Regions from separate parts of the Streptomyces aureoversilis genome, predicted to be linked through region 1. Evidence: riboswitches for the same ligand, from Rfam matches in the RefSeq annotation. Region 1 holds a riboswitch; each other region holds the start of a gene.
What was found. Region 1 has a riboswitch for cobalamin ahead of ACFPP6_RS16740 (ribonucleoside-diphosphate reductase subunit alpha). Riboswitches for the same ligand answer to the same signal wherever they lie in the genome.
Positions count from the first base shown of each region.

Region 2: it holds a riboswitch for cobalamin, as region 1 does, so the genes downstream of both, ACFPP6_RS18270 (cobalamin biosynthesis protein) here and ACFPP6_RS16740 (ribonucleoside-diphosphate reductase subunit alpha) in region 1, are expected to answer to the same signal.
Region 3: it holds a riboswitch for cobalamin, as region 1 does, so the genes downstream of both, nicT (Nickel transporter NicT) here and ACFPP6_RS16740 (ribonucleoside-diphosphate reductase subunit alpha) in region 1, are expected to answer to the same signal.
Region 4: it holds a riboswitch for cobalamin, as region 1 does, so the genes downstream of both, metE (5-methyltetrahydropteroyltriglutamate--homocysteine S-methyltransferase) here and ACFPP6_RS16740 (ribonucleoside-diphosphate reductase subunit alpha) in region 1, are expected to answer to the same signal.

Region 1 is NZ_JBHSKJ010000008.1:295,876-300,539, reverse strand. It holds gene ACFPP6_RS16750 (DUF3311 domain-containing protein) at 1-109, shown strand, start outside; gene mctP (monocarboxylate uptake permease MctP) at 106-1,731, shown strand; adenosylcobalamin-variant (AdoCbl-variant) riboswitch at 1,960-2,060, shown strand; gene ACFPP6_RS16740 (ribonucleoside-diphosphate reductase subunit alpha) at 2,233-4,620, shown strand; gene ACFPP6_RS16735 (ribonucleotide-diphosphate reductase subunit beta) at 4,620-4,664, shown strand, end outside.
Region 2 is NZ_JBHSKJ010000009.1:268,405-273,068, reverse strand. It holds gene ACFPP6_RS18285 (class II aldolase/adducin family protein) at 1-55, opposite strand, end outside; gene ACFPP6_RS18280 (inorganic phosphate transporter) at 218-1,462, shown strand; gene ACFPP6_RS18275 (hypothetical protein) at 1,482-1,712, shown strand; cobalamin riboswitch at 2,093-2,212, shown strand; gene ACFPP6_RS18270 (cobalamin biosynthesis protein) at 2,341-3,306, shown strand; gene ACFPP6_RS18265 (cobyric acid synthase) at 3,336-4,664, shown strand, end outside.
Region 3 is NZ_JBHSKJ010000003.1:208,487-213,150, reverse strand. It holds gene ACFPP6_RS06495 (MFS transporter) at 1-1,112, shown strand, start outside; gene nicT (Nickel transporter NicT) at 1,238-2,383, opposite strand; cobalamin riboswitch at 2,415-2,632, opposite strand; gene ACFPP6_RS06485 (APC family permease) at 2,929-4,491, shown strand; gene ACFPP6_RS06480 (hypothetical protein) at 4,503-4,664, shown strand, end outside.
Region 4 is NZ_JBHSKJ010000001.1:258,217-262,880, reverse strand. It holds gene ACFPP6_RS00985 (hypothetical protein) at 1-31, shown strand, start outside; gene ACFPP6_RS00980 (hypothetical protein) at 77-289, opposite strand; gene ACFPP6_RS00975 (hypothetical protein) at 459-743, opposite strand; gene ACFPP6_RS00970 (hypothetical protein) at 832-1,182, opposite strand; gene ACFPP6_RS00965 (hypothetical protein) at 1,396-1,788, shown strand; cobalamin riboswitch at 1,869-2,079, shown strand; gene metE (5-methyltetrahydropteroyltriglutamate--homocysteine S-methyltransferase) at 2,257-4,581, shown strand; gene ACFPP6_RS00955 (TetR/AcrR family transcriptional regulator) at 4,645-4,664, opposite strand, start outside.

The sequences.
Region 1 (4,664 bases):
CTACTGGTACCAGATGCTGTGGGTGCCCGTTTCGACCCTGCTCACCGTCGTCGCCTACGTGCTCGTGCGGCGTCAGGAGCGGGCCCGCAAGGCGGGTGAGCGGCGATGAAGGACGGCGTGAACGGCGTGGCGCTCGCCGTCTTCATCTTCTTCTTCCTGGCCGTGACGGTCATGGGCTTCATGGCCTCGAAGTGGCGGCGGGCCGAGAACGCGGACAACCTCGACGAGTGGGGGCTGGGCGGGCGGTCCTTCGGCACCTGGGTCACCTGGTTCCTGCTCGGCGGCGACCTCTACACCGCGTACACCTTCGTGGCCGTCCCGGCGGCGATCTACGCGGGCGGTGCGGCCGGCTTCTTCGCGGTGCCGTACACGATCCTCTGCTACCCCCTGGTCTTCACCTTCCTGCCCCGCCTGTGGTCGGTCTCCCACAAGCACGGCTACGTGACGTCGTCGGACTTCGTCCGCGGCCGCTTCGGCTCGAAGGGCCTCTCGCTCGCCCTCGCGCTCACCGGCATCCTCGCGACGATGCCGTACATCGCGCTGCAGCTCGTCGGCATACAGGCGGTCCTGGACGTGCTGGGCGTGGGCGGCGGGTCGAACTGGTTCATGAAGGACCTGCCGCTGCTCATCGCCTTCGGCGTGCTCGCGGCCTACACCTACTCCTCCGGGCTGCGGGCGCCCGCGCTGATCGCCTTCGTCAAGGACACGCTGATCTACATCGTGATCATCGTGGCGATCATCTACATCCCCATCAAGCTGGGCGGTTTCGACGACATCTTCGCGAAGGCGGGCGAAGCGTTCGCGGTCAAGAACCCGGAGACCGGCAAACCGCGCGGCGCCCTGGTGAGCGGTCCGGACGCGCAGTGGGCGTACGCGACGCTCGCGCTCGGCTCGGCGATGGCGCTCTTCCTCTACCCCCACTCGGTGACCGCGGTTCTCTCCAGCAAAGGCCGCAACGTCATCCGCCGCAACACGACGATCCTGCCGCTGTACTCCCTGATGCTGGGCCTGCTCGCGATGCTCGGCTTCATGGCCATCGCCGCGGGGATCAAGGTGAAGAACGGGCAGCTCGCGATCCCCCAGCTGTTCGAGGACATGTTCCCGGACTGGTTCACGGGCGTGGCCTTCGCCGCCATCGGCATCGGCGCCCTGGTCCCGGCCGCGATCATGTCGATCGCCGCGGCGAACCTTTTCACCCGCAACATCTACAAGGACTTCATCCGGCCGGACGCCTCGCCCGGGCACGAGGCGAAGGTCTCCAAGCTCGCCTCGCTGCTGGTGAAGGTCGGCGCGCTCGTCTTCGTCCTCACCATGGACAAGACCGTCGCCATCAACTTCCAGCTGCTCGGTGGCATCTGGATCCTGCAGACGGTCCCCGCGCTCGTGGGCGGGCTCTTCACCCGCTGGTTCCACCGCTGGGCCCTGCTGGCCGGCTGGGCCGCGGGGATGGGGTACGGCACCTGGAAGGCGTACGACACGCCGAGCGCGACGCAGGATCATTTCGGGAATACCAACCTCATCCCCCTTATCGGAGAAAAGGGCTATATCGGGCTCACCGCCTTCGCGCTCAATGTGATCGTCGTCATCGTCCTGACGTTCACCCTGAAGGCGCTCCGCGTGCCGGACGGCACGGACGAGACCTCGGCTGCGGACTACACGGCGGACGCGGGCGACCCCGGGGTCCGGACCGAGCTCCCGCCGGCCACCGCAGGGGCCCCTGGAGGGCATTAGAGCGACCCTCGGCGGGGCCCTCGCCCCGCGGAGCCGACCGGGCCGCCACGCCCCCCTGGAGGGGGCGTGGCGGCCCTTCGCCGCGCCCCGCTCCCGGACCCCCCTCCGACCTGCGAACCCACCCTCAACACCGGGGCCTGATAACACATTCCGACCCATGCGCTTACCGCGCGACACAACATGTGGGGGCGCGTACGAGGGGCGGCACTAGATGTATGCTCGTCCTCGCTGTCGTCGCAGGGGAATCCGGTGAAAATCCGGAACTGTCCCGCAACGGTGCATGTATGCCGTTAAGCCGCGCATGCAGGAGTCCGAGTACCTGCCGGCAGCACGCCCTCCACCGAGCCTGCCCTGGGCTCGGCTATGGGCGTTGAATTCGTCCGGGCCTCGCGGGTTGGGCCGACGGACGCCTACGAGGCATGCCCTGGTCCGTCAGGCGCGCCCGTACGCGACCGTCGTGCTCTCCCGCCGGCCCACCCAGCCGAGCGAGGGAGAGCCTCAGTGACCATCGCGCCCGCCGATCCGGTCTCAGCGGAAGAAGCGACCGGCGGCCCCGGGACCGCGCTGCTGCGCACCCTGACCGACCTCACCGCCGACCTTCCTGCCACCGACCCCGGCAAGGTCGCCGCCGCCGCACTGCGGGGCCGGAGCGCGAACTCGGACGAGGCCGAGCTGCGCTCCCTCGCCACCGAGGCCGCCGCCGGGCTGATCGCCGAGGAGCCCGAGTACTCCAAGCTCGCCGCGCGGCTGCTCACCCGCGCGATCGCCGACGAGGCCGCCGGCCAGGGCGCCACGTCCTTCTCCGCCTCGGTCGCCGTCGGCCACCGCGAGGGCCTGATCGCGGACGACACCGCCGCCTTCGTGGCCACCCACGCCGCGCGCCTGGACGAGCTGGTCGACGAGGCCCTCCTCGGCGGCGCCGACGACCGCTTCGGCTACTTCGGCCTGCGCACCCTGCACAGCCGCTACCTGCTGCGCCACCCGATCACCCGCAACGTGATCGAGACCCCGCAGCACTTCCTGCTGCGCGTGGCCTGCGGCCTGGCCGAGGACCACTCCGAGCGCGCCGTCGCCGACGTCGCCGAGCTGTACGGCCTGACGAGCACCCTGTCGTACCTGCCGTCCTCCCCCACGCTCTTCAACTCCGGCACCCGCCACCCGCAGATGTCGTCCTGCTACCTGCTGGACTCCCCGCTGGACGAGCTGGACTCGATCTACGACCGCTACCACCAGGTGGCGCGCCTGTCGAAGCACGCCGGCGGCATCGGCCTGTCGTACAGCCGCATCCGCTCGCGCGGCTCGCTGATCCGCGGCACCAACGGCCACTCCAACGGCATCGTGCCGTTCCTGCGCACCCTCGACGCCTCCGTCGCCGCCGTCAACCAGGGCGGCCGCCGCAAGGGCGCGGCCTGCGTCTACCTCGAGACCTGGCACGCCGACATCGAGGAGTTCCTGGAGCTCCGCGACAACACCGGTGAGGAGGCCCGCCGCACCCACAACCTCAACATCGCGCACTGGATCCCGGACGAGTTCATGCGCCGCGTCGAGGCCGACGCCGAGTGGTCGCTGTTCTCCCCGGCCGACACGCCCGACCTGGTCGACCTCTACGGCGACGAGTTCGACGCCGCGTACCGCAAGTACGAGGCCGAGGGCAAGGCCGTCAAGCAGATCCCGGCCCGCGTGCTCTACGCCCGCATGATGCGCACCCTCGCGCAGACCGGCAACGGCTGGATGACGTTCAAGGACGCCGCCAACCGCACCGCCAACCAGACGGCCGAGAAGGGCGCGGTCGTCCACTCCTCGAACCTCTGCACCGAGATCCTCGAGGTCACGGACGACGGCGAGACCGCGGTCTGCAACCTGGGCTCCGTCAACCTCGCGCAGCACCTCGGTGCCGACGGCGAGATGGACTGGGAGAAGCTCGACCGCACGGTCCGCACGGCCGTCACGTTCCTCGACCGCGTCGTGGACATCAACTTCTACCCGACCGAGCAGGCCGGCAGCTCCAACAGCCGCTGGCGCCCGGTGGGCCTGGGCCTGATGGGCCTGCAGGACGTCTTCTTCCGCCTGCGCATGCCCTTCGACTCGCCCGAGGCGAAGGAGCTGTCCACCCGCATCTCCGAGCGCATCATGCTCGCGGCGTACGAGGCCTCCGCCGACCTCGCCGAGCGGCACGGCCCGCACCCGGCCTGGTCCGCGACCCGCACCGCCCGCGGCGTGCTGCACCCGGACCACTACCCCAACGCCGTCGCCGCCTGGGAGGACCGCTGGGAGGCGCTGCGCGCCCGCATCGGCGAGGTCGGCATGCGCAACTCGCTGCTGCTCGCCATCGCCCCGACGGCCACCATCGCCTCCATCGCCGGCGTGTACGAGTGCATCGAGCCGCAGGTCTCCAACCTCTTCAAGCGCGAGACGCTCTCCGGTGAGTTCCTGCAGGTCAACACCTATCTGGTGGAGGACCTCAAGAAGCTCGGCGTGTGGGACCGCACCACCCGCGAGGCGATGACCGAGGCCAACGGCTCGATCCAGGAGATGCGCTGGATCCCGCAGGAGGTGCGCGACCTGTACCGCACCGCCTGGGAGATCCCGCAGCGCGCCCTGATCGACATGGCCGCCTCCCGTACGCCGTACCTGGACCAGAGCCAGTCGCTGAACCTCTTCATGGCCTCGCCCACCATCGGCAAGCTCAGCTCGATGTACGCGTACGCCTGGAAGCAGGGCATCAAGACGACGTACTACCTGCGCTCGCGCCCGGCGACCCGGATCGCCCGCGCGGCGTCCGGCGGTGCCGCCGCGCCCGCCACCATCCCCGTGCAGCAGGCCGCGCCCGACGCGGACGCCATCGCCTGCTCCCTTGAGAACCCCGAGTCCTGCGAGGCATGCCAGTAATGACCACGGCACCCGAACGCCAGAAGAACCTGCTCGACCCGGGT
Region 2 (4,664 bases), on a different contig from region 1:
GGGCCGTGGCCACGACGCCGTCCCATGCCCGGCGGATCTGTTCGCTCTCTCTCATCCGTCCCTCCGTCCCACCCTGCGTCCGTCCTTGCGTCCGCCCTGTCATCCGTGCTCCGCCTCCGGTTCGCGTCATTGATCAGTCCGACCCAGTTCACCTTCCGTTCACCAAGGGTCTTTACGGTCCACGCTGTACTGACCATCGAGCTGATTGCCTGGGTGAATGGAACACATCACGCTTCTCATCGGGATCGTGATCGTCACGGCCTTGGTGTTCGACTTTACGAACGGCTTCCACGACACGGCCAACGCCATGGCCACCACCATCTCCACCGGCGCCCTCAAGCCCAAGACCGCGGTGGCGATGTCGGCGGTCCTGAACCTCGTCGGGGCGTTCCTGTCCGTCGAGGTGGCCAAGACCATCTCCGGGGGAATCATCGATGAGACCGCCGGCATCAGACCCGAAGTGATCTTCGCCGGTCTGGTCGGCGCCATCGTCTGGAACCTGCTGACCTGGCTCGCCGGGCTCCCCTCCAGCTCCTCGCACGCCCTCTTCGGCGGTCTGATCGGTGCGACGGTCGTCGCCGTCGGCTTCGACGCGGTCAACACCGACAAGGTCGTCATGAAGGTCCTGATCCCGGCCGTCGCCGCGCCGCTCGTGGCCGGCATCGCCGCCTGGTGCGCGACCCGCCTCACCTACCGGCTCACCAAGGGCCGCGACGAGCGCGAGACCGCCAAGGGCTACCGCGCCGGCCAGATCGCCTCGGCCGCCCTGGTCTCCCTCGCCCACGGCACCAACGACGCCCAGAAGACCATGGGCGTGATCACCCTCGCCCTCGTCGCCGGCGGCGTCGTCGCCCCGCACGCCGACCCGCCCATGTGGGTCATCGTCTCCGCGGGCCTGGCCATCGCGCTCGGCACGTACCTGGGCGGCTGGCGCATCATCCAGACCCTCGGCAAGGGCCTCACCGACATCAAGCCCGCGCAGGGCTTCGCCGCGCAGACCGGCGCCGCGACCGTGATCCTCGCCTCCTCGCACATCGGCTTCGCCCTCTCCACCACCCAGGTCTGCTCCGGCTCGATCATGGGCGCCGGCCTCGGCCGCAAGGGCGGCGTCGTGCGCTGGTCGACCGCAAGCCGCATGATCATGGCCTGGGGCCTGACCCTGCCCGCCGCGGGCCTGGTCGCCGGTGGCGCCGCCCTCCTCGCCGACCAGGGCGACTGGGGCGTCGCGGCCGTCGCCGTCCTCGGCCTGGCCGTCTCCGGCGCGATCTGGCTGGCCTCGCGCCGCAAGCCCGTCACCCACGAGGACCTGGACCCGAGCGAGGCCGGCACCGACGCCGAGCCGGCCGGTGTCGTCACCGCGGCCCTGCAGGCCGTCGCCCCGCCGCCGGCCGGCCCCCTGGCCGCCGCGGTCTCCCCCTCCCCCGAGGCCGGGCGGGCTCCTGCCGCCGCCACGGCGAGCTAAGGCTTAAGGAAGAAACAGCATGCAGATCGACTGGGCAGCCCTCGGCCAGGTCTTCGGCGTCAGCCTCGTGGTGACGGTCGGCCTGGTGGGCATCTTCACCCTCGGCATCGTCGGCACGTCGCCCCGCGCGGGGAGCTCGGCGGACTCGGCGGCGGGCGCGGGGGCGCTCGTGCGGCACTCCGGTGCGTACGCGTGCTTCGCGCTGTGCGCGGCGGCCGTGGGCTACGGCATCTACTTGATCGTGGTGTAACCGCTCACGACCCGCTTCGACGGCCGGGACCCCCACGGGGGTCCCGGCCGCTGCGTTTCCCTCCGGGGGTCGCAGGAAGCCTCCGGGTGCTGCGGGCAGCACGGCACCGCCGGAGAGGTGCGGAGAGGTGCGTCACAGGCGCGCGCCACGGCGGCGGCAGAAGATTCCGCGCGGCCCGGGCGGCGAAGGCCGGGAGCCCTCACACCCGCCGCGCGCAAAGATCCGCCGCCACGGCGAGCGACCGGCACGGCGGAGTCCGGCGGTGCCGCGCTCCCCGGGCTGCCCGGCGCAGCCGGGGACGGCGGGTCGGGCCAGGTCAGAGGTGAGTTGACGGCGCCCGCGGCACATGGTGGACTTCCGGAGCCAAACGGCGACAGCAGAGGAAGCCGGTGTGAATCCGGCGCGGTCCCGCCACTGTCACCGGGGAGCGTCTCCCCCACGCGATGCCACGGCGGCGAGCCGGAAGGCCGGGGCGGCGCGGATCCGGGAGCCAGGAGACTCTGGTCGCCGGTCACGTCGAGCCAGGGCGCGGACCCTGAGTGAGGACACATCGTCATGCCCGGCGCCCGCCACCGAACGCCCCGTACGCTTCCCTCCCCCCGCCGAGGCGTGACGGCGGTCTGAGCCGATGCGTGCCGATCCGATCGGTTTCGCGTGCGGCGCCGCCCTCGGCTTCCTCGGTGACCGCGTCCTGGGCGACCCCCGCCGCGGCCACCCCGTGGCCGCGTTCGGCCGCGCCGCCCAGGCCGTCGAGCAGCGCCTGTGGCGCGACCACCGCGGCCACGGCGCCGCGCAGGCCCTGCTGTGCGCGGGCGGCCCGGCCGCCGGTGCCGCGCTGCTGGCGCGCGCCGCGCGCGCTTCCCGCCCCGCCGGCATCGCCCTGACCGCCGCCGCCACCTGGGCCGTGCTCGGGGGCACCTCCCTGGGCCGCGAGGCCCGCGCGATCGGCGGCGCGCTCGCCGCCGGCGACGTGGACGTCGCCCGCGAGCGCCTGCCGCACCTGTGCGGGCGCGACCCGCAGGCCCTGGACGGGCAGCAGATCGCGCGCGCCGTCGTGGAGTCCGTGGCCGAGAACACCTCCGACGCCGTCGTCGGCGCGCTGGTGTGGGGCGCCCTCGGGGGCGTGCCGGGTCTGGTGGCCTTCCGGGCCGTGAACACGCTGGACGCGATGGTGGGCCACAAGTCCCCCCGCTACCGCCGCTTCGGCTGGGCCTCGGCCCGGCTCGACGACGTCGCCGGCTGGCCCGGCGCCCGCCTCACCGCGGCCCTCGCCGTCCTCGCGGGCCCGGATCCGCGCGGCGCCTGGCGGGTGGCCCGGCGGGACGCGTCCCGCCACCCCAGCCCCAACGCGGGTCCCGTGGAGGCCGCGTTCGCCGGCGCCCTCGGCGTGCGGCTCGGCGGCACCCTCGCGTACGCGGGCCGCGTCGAGCACCGGCCCGTGCTGGGGGCGGAGAACCGCCCGGTGGCGACGGACGACATCGAGCGCGCGGTACGCCTCTCGCGCCGGGTCTCCCTGCTGGCCCTGGGAACGGCCGTGGTGGGCAGGCTCTCTGTCGGAAGCTTCGCACGGTACGCACGGAGGAGGAGCCGGTGACGGCTGACAGGAGCGGGTCCGCGGGCCCGCTGGGCGGGGGCCTGCTGGTGGCCGGCACCACCTCGGACGCGGGCAAGAGCGTGGTGACGGCCGGCATCTGCCGCTGGCTGTCCCGCAAGGGCGTCAAGGTCGCGCCGTTCAAGGCGCAGAACATGTCGCTCAACTCGTTCGTGACGCGCGAGGGCGCGGAGATAGGCCGGGCCCAGGCCATGCAGGCGGCCGCGGCCCGCGTGGAGCCGAGCGCCCTCATGAACCCCGTGCTGCTCAAGCCGGGCGGCGACCGCAGCAGCCAGGTCGTGCTGATGGGCAAGCCGGTGGGCGAGCTCAGTGCGCGCGGCTATCACGCGGGCCGCCAGGAGCATCTGTTCGGCACGGTGACCGAGTGCCTGGAGGAGCTGCGGCGCACGCACGACGCGGTGATCTGCGAGGGCGCCGGCAGCCCGGCCGAGATCAACCTGCGGCGCAGCGACATCGTCAACATGGGCATCGCCCGGGCGGCCCGGCTGCCCGTGGTCGTGGTCGGCGACATCGACCGCGGCGGCGTCTTCGCGTCGTTCTTCGGCACGACGGCCCTGCTCTCGCCCGAGGACCAGGAGCTGATAGCGGGTTACGTCGTCAACAAGTTCCGGGGCGACGTGACGCTGCTGGAGCCCGGCCTGGACATGCTGTACGAGCTGACGGGCCGGCGCACGTTCGGCGTCCTGCCGTTCGCGCACGGCCTCGGCATCGACGAGGAGGACGGCCTGCGCGTCTCGCTGCGCGGCGCCGTGCGCGAGTCGGTGGTGGCCCCGCCGCACGGGGCGGACGTGCTGCGGGTCGCGGTGTGCGCGGTGCCGCTGATGTCCAACTTCACGGACGTGGACGCGCTGGCGGCCGAGCCGGGCGTGGTCGTCCGCTTCGTGGACCGCCCCGAGGAGCTCGCCGACGCGGACCTGGTCGTGGTGCCGGGCACCCGCGGCACCGTGCGGGCCCTGAAGTGGCTGCGGGAGCGCGGGCTCGCGGACGCGCTGGCCCGGCGCGCCGCCGAGGGCCGCCCCGTCCTGGGCATCTGCGGCGGCTTCCAGGTTCTGGGCGAGCGCATCGAGGACGAGGTGGAGTCCCGGGCCGGCGTCGTGGAGGGCCTGGGCCTGCTGCCCGTACGGGTGCGGTTCGCGGCGGAGAAGACCCTGGCGCGGCCGGTGGGCACGGCCCTGGGCGAGCCCGTCGAGGGCTACGAGATCCACCACGGCGTGGCCGACGTCCGCGGCGGCGACGAGCCGTTCCTCGACGGCTGCCGGGTGGGAGCCGTGTGGGGCACGCACTGGCACGGCTCGCTGGAGAGCGACGGCTTCCGGCGGGCGTTCCTGCGGCGCGTCGCG
Region 3 (4,664 bases), on a different contig from region 1:
CCGTACCGCTGGCCCTCCGTCAGGCGGGGGCGTCCTACGGGTTCGTGGGCGTGGCGGTGGGCGTGTTCGCCATCGCCTCCGCGATCGGCGGCCCGCTGCTGGGCCGTCTCGTGGACCGGGCGGGCCAGCCGCTCGTCCTGCTGCCCACCGCCCTCGTGGCGGCCGTGGGCTTCGCGGTCGTGGCGATCGCGCCCGGCAGCCGCACGGCCGTCCTCGCCGGAGTCGCGCTCGCCGGAGCGGCAACGCCGCCGCTGGAGCCGTGCCTGCGGGCCCTGTGGCCGGACATCGTCGCGCCCGGGAAGCTGGAGGCGGCCTACGCCCTGGACTCCGCCTCGCAGGAGCTGGTCTTCGTCGGCGGGCCCCTGGTGGTGGCCGGCGGGGTGGCCGTCGCCTCGCCCGAGGCGGCGCTGTGGGCAGGTGCGCTCCTGGGCATCGCCGGAGTGCTCGTCGTCGCCACAGCCCCGCCCGCCCGGGTCTGGAAGGCGCCCGCCCGCTCCGGCGACTGGCTCGGCCCGCTGCGCAGCCGCGGCCTGGTAGTGCTGCTCACGGGCCTCACGGGCGCGGGCGTGGCCATCGGCACGCTCAACGTCCTCGTCGTCCACTACGCGGAGGACCACCGGCTGCCCGGCGGTGCCCCCACGCTCCTCGCGCTCAACGCCCTCGGCGCGCTGATCGGCGGGCTGGCCTACGGGGCCGTGCGGCACTGGCGGGTGGCGCCGCCGCGCCGGACGCTGCTGCTGATGCTGGGGCTCACGGCCGGGTACGGGCTGCTGTGCCTGCTGCCCGCGCCGCCGTTCATGGCCGGCCTGATGATCCTCACCGGGCTGTTCCTCGCGCCCGTGCTCACCGTCGTGTTCGTGCTGGTGGGCGAGCTCGCCCCGGCGGGCACCGTCACCGAGGCGTTCGCCTGGCTGGTGACCCTGATGACGGCGGGCGTGGCGCTGGGCTCGGCCGTCGTCGGCACGGTGCTGGAGACGGCCGGGCCCACGTGGGCCGCGTCGTGCGGGGCCGCCGGGCTCGCCGTGGGCGTCCTGGTGATCCTCGCCGGGCAGGCGCACCTCGTCCCGGTGGCGCGGGAGGAGGCCGAAGAGGCGCCCGCCCGCGCCGTCTGAGCAGGGCCGGTGCCGCGACCGGATCCGGCCCGCGATCAAGCCCGGCCCCGCGATCAGGCCCGGCCCCGGCCCTGCGGCGACCGGGCCGGGCGGGACCGGGCCGGTCGGTACCGGACCGGCCGGCGTCAGCTCTCGGCCGCGGCCTGCGTGCGGGCCGCCCAGCGCTGTTCGACCTTGCCGAAGCGCCAGTAGCCGAGGGCCGCCGCCCACACCACCACGAACAGGCCGACGATGACGAAGCCCACGTTGTCGAGGTTCAGGCCGGCGATCCAGCCGCTCACCGCGTCGTCCAGCCCCAGCTTCTCGTGCAGGACGCCGACCAGTTCGATGGTGCCGATGAGGAAGGCCACGGCGATGGACAGGCCGGTGATCGTGAGGTTGTAGTAGACCTTGCGGACCGGGTTGGAGAACGCCCACTGGTAGGCGAAGTTCATGAACGTGCCGTCGAGCGTGTCGAACAGGCTCATGCCCGCGGCGAACAGCAGCGGCAGGCACACGATCGCGTACCAGGGCAGGCCCGCGGCGGCCCCGCTGCCCGCCATCACCATCAGCGTGACCTCGGTGGCGGTGTCGAAGCCGAGCCCGAAGAGGAAGCCCAGCGGGTACATCTGCCCCGGCCGGGTGATGGAGCGGGTGAAGCGGCCGAGGATGCGGTTCATGAAGCCGCGCGAGTCCAGGTGCTGCTCCAGCTCGGCCTCGTCGTAGCGGCCCTCGCGCATGGCGCGGAAGATGCGCAGGATGCCGGCGAGGGCGACGAGGTTGAGCGCGGCGATGAGGTAGAGGAAGCCTCCGGAGACCGTCGTGCCGACGACGCCCAGGGTCTGGTGGGCCGTGGACTCCTCGTCCATCAGCCGCCCCGCGAGCTGGGTGCCGCCGGCCACCAGGGCGGCCATCGCGACGACGACGCTGGAGTGGCCGAGCGCGAACCAGAAGCCGACGGAGACCGGGCGCTTGCCGTCCGCCATGAGCTTGCGGGTGGTGTTGTCGATGGCGGCGATGTGGTCGGCGTCGAAGGCGTGCCGCATGCCGAGGGTGTAGGCGGTGATGCCGAGCCCGACCCCGTAGACCTTCGAGCCGACGGTGTAGTGGTTGGGGACGACGAGCAGGTAGAGCACGCCGAACGCGACGACGTGCAGGGCGGCTATGACGGCCAGCAGACCGGCGGTCCGCACGGTGTCCTCGCGGCGCCAGCGGAAGGCGGGCGCGGGGCCTGCACCGGGACCGGTACCGGTGGAGCCGGGTGAACCGGATGAATCAGCAGTAAGGGACATCTTGGGTTGAACGCTCCAGCACCTCGTGGACCATTTGCGAGATGCCGTGGCCGGTCTCCTGGCTTACGGGTCCGTTCGCGCCCGTCCCCGCCTTCCCGGCAGCCGGCTGCGGCCAGTGGCTCCGCGCGCCGTGGGGAGCGCGCGGAACGGGACGGTCACTCCCCGATCACAGTGGCGAGGGCCGCTCCGGACTGGGACCACGAGGGCCCGTCACCGGTCTTCCCGAACACCACGGCCGGGCCACCCTAGCGGTTGTGCACAAGTTCTGCAGTTGCACATCTCTCGCAATCGACGGCGGCAGGCCGTAGGCGGACGGGGCTGCGGGCCGAGCCCTTCCCCCGGACGGCCCAGCCTCTGCGCCGGCATCTCCCGCCCCGCCCACCCCTTCCATCACTGCCGTCACGGATGGAAGCCGCCCGGTCAGCCGGTCGGCGGCACCGGCGTGTCGGAACGGTGGACGGTTGCGACACGCCGGTGCTACCAGTGCATTGGACGGATAATCAGGTCAGCCGGACCCCGTCCGGCGCGAGAAAGGGCCGACCGCCATGGCAGAGACGGAACCATCGCCGGACGAGCGGGTCGGCTTCGTGCGCCGCATCGGACTGTTCCAGGCCACCGCCATCAACATGAGCCAGATGTGCGGCATCGGCCCCTTCGTCACCATCCCCCTCATGGTCGCGGCCTTCGGCGGCCCGCAGGCCGTCATCGGCTTCGTCGCGGGCGCGGTGCTGGCCCTGGCCGACGGGCTGATCTGGGCCGAGCTCGGCGCCTCGCTGCCCGGCGCGGGCGGCAGCTACGTCTACCTGCGCCAGGCCTTCCAGTACCGCACCGGGAAGCTGATGCCGTTCCTGTTCGTGTGGACGGCGATGCTCTTCATCCCGCTGGGCATGTCCACCGGGGTCATCGGCTTCGTGCAGTACCTGGGCTATCTGTGGCCGGACATGGGCCAGACGCAGGGCGACCTGACCGGGCTGGCCGTCATCGCGCTGATCGTGCTGGTGCTGTGGCGGCGCGTCGAGAACATCGCGCGGATCACGGTCGTGCTGTGGTGCGTGATGATCGCCTCCGTCGTGCTGGTCATCCTCGCCGCCTTCACCCACTTCAGCCCCGACCGGGCCTTCACCTACCCCGCGGACGCCTTCGAGCTGACGACCAACCACTTCTGGATCGGCTTCGCGGCGGGCCTGACCATCGGCATCTACGACTACCTCGGCTACAACACGGCCGCCTACATGGGCGCCGAGATCAAGAACCCCGGGCGCACCCTGCCGCGCGCCATCGTCTTCTCCATCCTCGGCATCATGGCCATCTACCTGCTCCTGCAGATCGGCACGCTCGGCGTCATCGACTGGAAGCAGATGCTCGACCCCGCCTCGACGGCGTCCTCGTCCGTCGCCTCGGCGGTCCTGGAGGAGGCCTGGGGCAAGGGGCCCGCCCGGCTCGTCACCGTGCTCATCCTCGTCACGGCCGTCGCCTCGGTCCTCGCCGGGCTGCTCGGCGGCTCCCGGGTGCCCTACGACGCCGCCCGGGAGAAGGTCTTCTTCCGCCCCTTCGGGCGACTGCACCCCAGACACCGCTTCCCGGCGCTGGGCCTGGCCGCCATGGGAGTCATCACGGGCGCAGGGTTCCTGATCGGCCGTCATACGAACCTGGCCACGCTGATCCAGCTGCTCACCTCCGTGATGGTGATCGTGCAGGCCCTCGCCCAGGTCCTGGCCGTGACCGTGCTGCGCCGCCGCCAGCCGGACCTGCCGCGCCCGTACCGGATGTGGCTCTACCCGCTGCCGAGCCTGGTGGCGCTGGTGGGGTGGCTCGTCATCTACGGCTACGCGAACCGGAATTCACCCGGGCGGCACCCCATCGAATGGTCCCTGGCCTGGGTCGGGGCCGGTTGCGTGGCCTTCCTGCTCTGGTCGCGCTACGAGAAGGTGTGGCCGTTCGGGCCGCGGGAGATCAGCGAGGAGTACCTGCACGGCGCCGGCCCGGACACCGCCCCCGGGACGGCCGCCGGAACCGCCCCCGGCCTCGCCGCGGGTGCGGTCCCTGACACCAGGTCGGGCGGGGCGCCGGACGCCGACCCGGACACCGGGGTGCCCGCCGAGCGGTGATACTTGCATCCATGCCTGTTTCTGCCTCCCCTCACTCACCTCCCGCCCCGCACGCCTCCGCCGCCCGCCGCAGGCTGTACTGGCACCGCCTCTTCTTCGGGCTGTGGTACCGCCCGGTCGAGATCCTGGACGAGGCGCGGGACCGGAGCGTGTGGGGGGCGGCGGCGTTCCTG
Region 4 (4,664 bases), on a different contig from region 1:
GGCGCTGGCCCGGGTGACGGCCACGGAATAGGGGGCCACGGGGGGCTCAGGGGCCGTGCCCCCGAGCCCCCCGTACCTAGGAACGTCCTTCGACGACCCGCCGGGCCGCCTCGCTCTCGGCGGCGGCCGGCGACAGCTCGCTCAGCGTGTCGAGGTCGGTGTCCTCCCGCAGCTCCTTCTCCCAGGCGGCCGCCAGCTTCTCCTGCTGCTCGCGCGGCTGGTGCCGGACCTCCTCGCGGTGGGCCGGGCTCAGGGCCTCCAGGAATCGCGCGACATCGTCGGTCGGCATGGGTTCTCCCTCGTCAGCGTCGACGGGCATCCCTTTCCCGCCGCCGGGAGGCCACCGACGGGCCGGGACCGCCCCTTCACCTGAAAGGGGAACGGGCAGGCGCCGGCAGGCGGAAGCGCGGCCGCCCGCTCCCGGTGCCGGGAGCGGGCGGCCCGCCGGGCGGGCCCTGCTATTCCTGCCGCACGTACAGCAGCAGACGGGCGAAGAGGCCGGGCCGGGTCGGTGGCGCGCCGCGGGGGGCGGCCGGTTCGGCTTCCGCGACGGGGATGCTCGCGCCGGGGCCGGCAGGAGGCTTCTCCTCGGCCAGGGCGGCGGGGTCCGCACCGCGCGAAGGGCTCGTGGTGCCCGGAGGGTGCTCACCGTCGGTCGAGGCGGGCTTGGGGTCTGGACCGTGGGCGCGGTAGACCTGGGCACGCAGATACGCACTCAGGACACGCGCGGGATCGAGGGGCATGACGTCTCTCTGCTCTCGTGCCTGCCGGTGTGAAGGGAGTTCCGCATGTGCGTCCGCCCGGGACGGCCGGGGGCGGGCGCGGTCCTTCTCAGCAGCGCAGGACGTCGTGGCGCGCGGGGCCGGCGGAAGCCGCGGGGGCCTCGGGGGCGGCCGGGGCCGGCAGCGGGCAGGCCGGGGCGGCCCGCGAGACGGACGCCCGGAAGGGCGGGAGGCAGGAGCGCCTGGAGGGCGAGACCGAGGAGCGGGGCGAACGGGGGTCCGCGACGCAGTCGTCGGTGGCGGCGAACTCCACGGAGACGGAGCTCTCCTCCGGGCCGGGGCCCAGGGCGTAGACGGTGCCGCTCCCGCCGGAGAACAGCAGGAGGACGGAGACCAGCACGGCGACCGTGGCCCGCACGGCGGGCCGCCACGGCAGCGGCTCAGGACTCCACAGGTTCATGCACTAAGCGTAATCAGTCAATTACTTTCGGCGCATTCCACCGTTCGGGTGAGGCCGTTGAATCGGACCCTGCATCTTCGTGCGGGGGCCGGGTACCTGGCCCGGATGGTCGCACAGCCCGCGCCAGAGCACCCGGGCGCGCCGTACGGTCGAGGCAGGGCCTCCCGCTCGGCGGCGGAGCCCGGCCACGGCCAGGACGGCGAAGGAGGAGCAGTGACGGATGCCCGGGAGAGTGCGGACCACGTCAGCGTGCATCTGACGGACTGCGGCCACCAGGACGCGGGCGCCGTCTTCGGCGTCCTCGAGGCCGTCTTCCCCGAGGCCGGGCCGCCGCGCGGCGAGACCGGGCCCGGCGCCCCGGGCGCCGGGCCCATGATCTGGTGCATGAGCGTCGACACCCGGACGCGCACCGGCGGCGACGCGGTGCAGCCGGAGGGGACGCCCCTGTCGGGCGCGGTGACCGCCGACCTCTTCGGCGCGGCGGACCCCGTCCGCCAGGTCAAGGAGGAGCTCGAACGGGCCTTCGCCGTCGAGCACCGGGGGCACGTGTCCGGCGAGCACGAGATGGAGCTGCGCCTGCGCCTGGCCACGCGAACGGCCTCCTGAGGAACGTCCGTTCGTGCGTCGCGTGTCCCACACCACAGTCCGGTATCCGAACAGGTCTGTCCGTGGGCCCGCCCGGCACCATATGGTGACGGTGCAGCCGGTTCGCCCTGCTCGCCAGGCAGGCGCGTCGCAAGAGGGAACCCGGTGGGAATCCGGGACTGCCCCGCAGCGGTGAGCGGGAACGACCGCCGTCATACGCACTGGATCCGTACGGATCCGGGAAGCGACGGCCAGTAGGTGCCATGTGGCGTGCCCGCGAGTCCGAAGACCTGCCGACTGCCCGTGCGCTGCCGAGCGCACGGAGATCCCGGTGACCTCGAGGGCGGGTCGGCGCACACATCAGGCGGGCACGGACGGCGGCGCATACGCGACCGCACTCCGGCAGCACCGCCCGGTTCCGTCGTTCCTTCGCGCCTTCCGCCCGTCCCCGGGGTCATGGACGCACGCACGCTCGCGAAGGAGAGTTCCGTGACCAGCAAGTCCGCAGCCGCGGCAGCCCAGGCCACCGTGTACGGCTACCCCCGTCAGGGCCGCAACCGTGAACTGAAGAAGGCGATCGAGGGGTACTGGAAGGACCGCGTCACCGCCGGCGACCTCCGGGACACGGCCGCCGCACTGCGCCGCACCAACTGGCAGCAGCTGGCCGGCGCCGGCGTTCACGAGGTGCCCACGGGCGACTTCTCGCTCTACGACCACGTCCTGGACACCAGCGTCATGGTCGGCGCGATCCCCGCGCGGCACCGCGCGGCCGTCGAAGCCGACTCCCTCGACGGCTACTTCGCCATGGCCCGCGGCACCCAGGACGTGGCGCCGCTGGAGATGACCAAGTGGTTCGACACCAACTACCACTACCTGGTCCCCGAGCTCGGCCCCGACACGGCCTTCGCCGCGGACTCCACCAAGCAGGTCGCCGAGCTGAAGGAGGCCCTCGCCCTCGGCCTGACCCCCCGTCCGGTCCTCGTCGGGCCCGTCACCTACCTACTGCTGGCCAAGGCCGCACCCGGCGTCGCCGCCGACTTCGAACCGCTCACCCTCCTCGACCGGCTGCTGCCGGTGTACGCCGAGGTGCTCGCCGACCTGCGGGCCGCCGGGGCCGCCTGGGTGCAGCTCGACGAGCCCGCCCTGGTCCAGGACCGCACCCCCGCCGAGCTGAACGCCGCCGGCCGCGCCTACCGCGACCTGGGCGGCCTGACCGACCGGCCCCAGCTGCTCGTCGCCTCCTACTTCGACCGGCTCGGCGAGGCCCTGCCCGTCCTCGCCAAGGCCCCCGTCGAGGGCCTCGCCCTGGACTTCACCGGGCCCGCCGCCGCCAACCTCGACGACCTCGCGGCCGTCGGCGGACTGCCCGGCAAGCGCCTCCTGGCCGGCGTCGTCAACGGCCGCAACGTGTGGATCAACGACTTCGAGAAGTCCCTGTCCACGCTCGGCACCCTCCTCGGCCTCGCCGGCCGCGTCGACGTCTCCTCCTCCTGCTCCCTGCTGCACGTCCCGCTGGACGCCGCGGCCGAGCGGGACATCGACCCGCAGATCGTCCGCTGGCTGGCCTTCGCCCGCCAGAAGACCGCCGAGGTCGTCACCCTGGCCCGCGGCCTGGCGCAGGGCACCGACACCATCGCGGCCGAACTGGCCGCCAACCGCGCCGACCTGGCCTCCCGCGCCGGCTCGGCCATCACCCGCGACCCGGCCGTGCGCGCCCGCGCCGCGGCCGTCACCGACGCCGACGGCCGCCGCTCGCAGCCGTACGCCCAGCGGGCGGCCGCGCAGCGGGCCCACCTCGGCCTGCCGCTGCTGCCGACCACCACCATCGGCTCCTTCCCGCAGACGACGGAGCTGCGCACCGCCCGCGCCGACCTGCGCGCCGGGCGGATCGACGAGGCCGCGTACGAGCGGCGCATCGAGGCCGAGATCCGCGAGGTCATCTCCTTCCAGGAGAAGGCCGGCATCGACGTCCTGGTGCACGGCGAGCCCGAGCGCAACGACATGGTGCAGTACTTCGCCGAGCAGCTGACGGGCTATCTGGCCACGCAGCACGGCTGGGTCCAGTCGTACGGCACGCGCTACGTCCGCCCGCCGATCCTCGCCGGCGACATCTCCCGCCCCGAGCCGATGACCGTGCGCTGGACCCGCTTCGCCCAGTCGGTGGCGAGCCGCCCGGTCAAGGGCATGCTGACCGGCCCGGTCACCATGCTCGCCTGGTCGTTCGTCCGCGACGACCAGCCGCTCGGCGAGACCGCCCGCCAGGTGGCCCTCGCCCTGCGCGACGAGGTGAACGACCTGGAGGCCGCCGGGACGTCGGTGATCCAGGTGGACGAGCCCGCCCTGCGCGAGACGCTGCCCCTGCGCGCGGCCGGCCACGCCGGGTACCTGGCGTGGGCGACCGAGTCGTTCCGCCTGTCCACCAGCGGCGTCCGGCCGGACACCCAGATCCACACGCACATGTGCTACGCGGAGTTCGGCGACGTCCTCCAGGCCATCGACGACCTCGACGCCGACGTCATCAGCCTGGAGGCCGCCCGCTCGCACATGCAGGTCGCCGCGGAGCTGGCCGTCGCCGGCTACCCGCGCGAGGTCGGCCCGGGCGTCTACGACATCCACTCGCCGCGCATCCCGGGGGCGGACGAGGCGGCGGCGCTGCTGCGCAAGGGCCTGGAGGCGATCCCCGGCGAGCGCCTGTGGGTCAACCCCGACTGCGGTCTGAAGACCCGTGGCTGGACCGAGGTCCGGGCCTCCCTGGAGAACCTGGTCGCGGCGGCCCGCACGGTCCGGGCCGAGATCCCCGGCCAGGCCTCCTGACGGTCACCTGACGGGAGGGGGCGGCGCCGGACGACCCGGCGTCCGCCCCCTCCTGCCGCGGGGTCAGCGCGCGGGCAGGATCC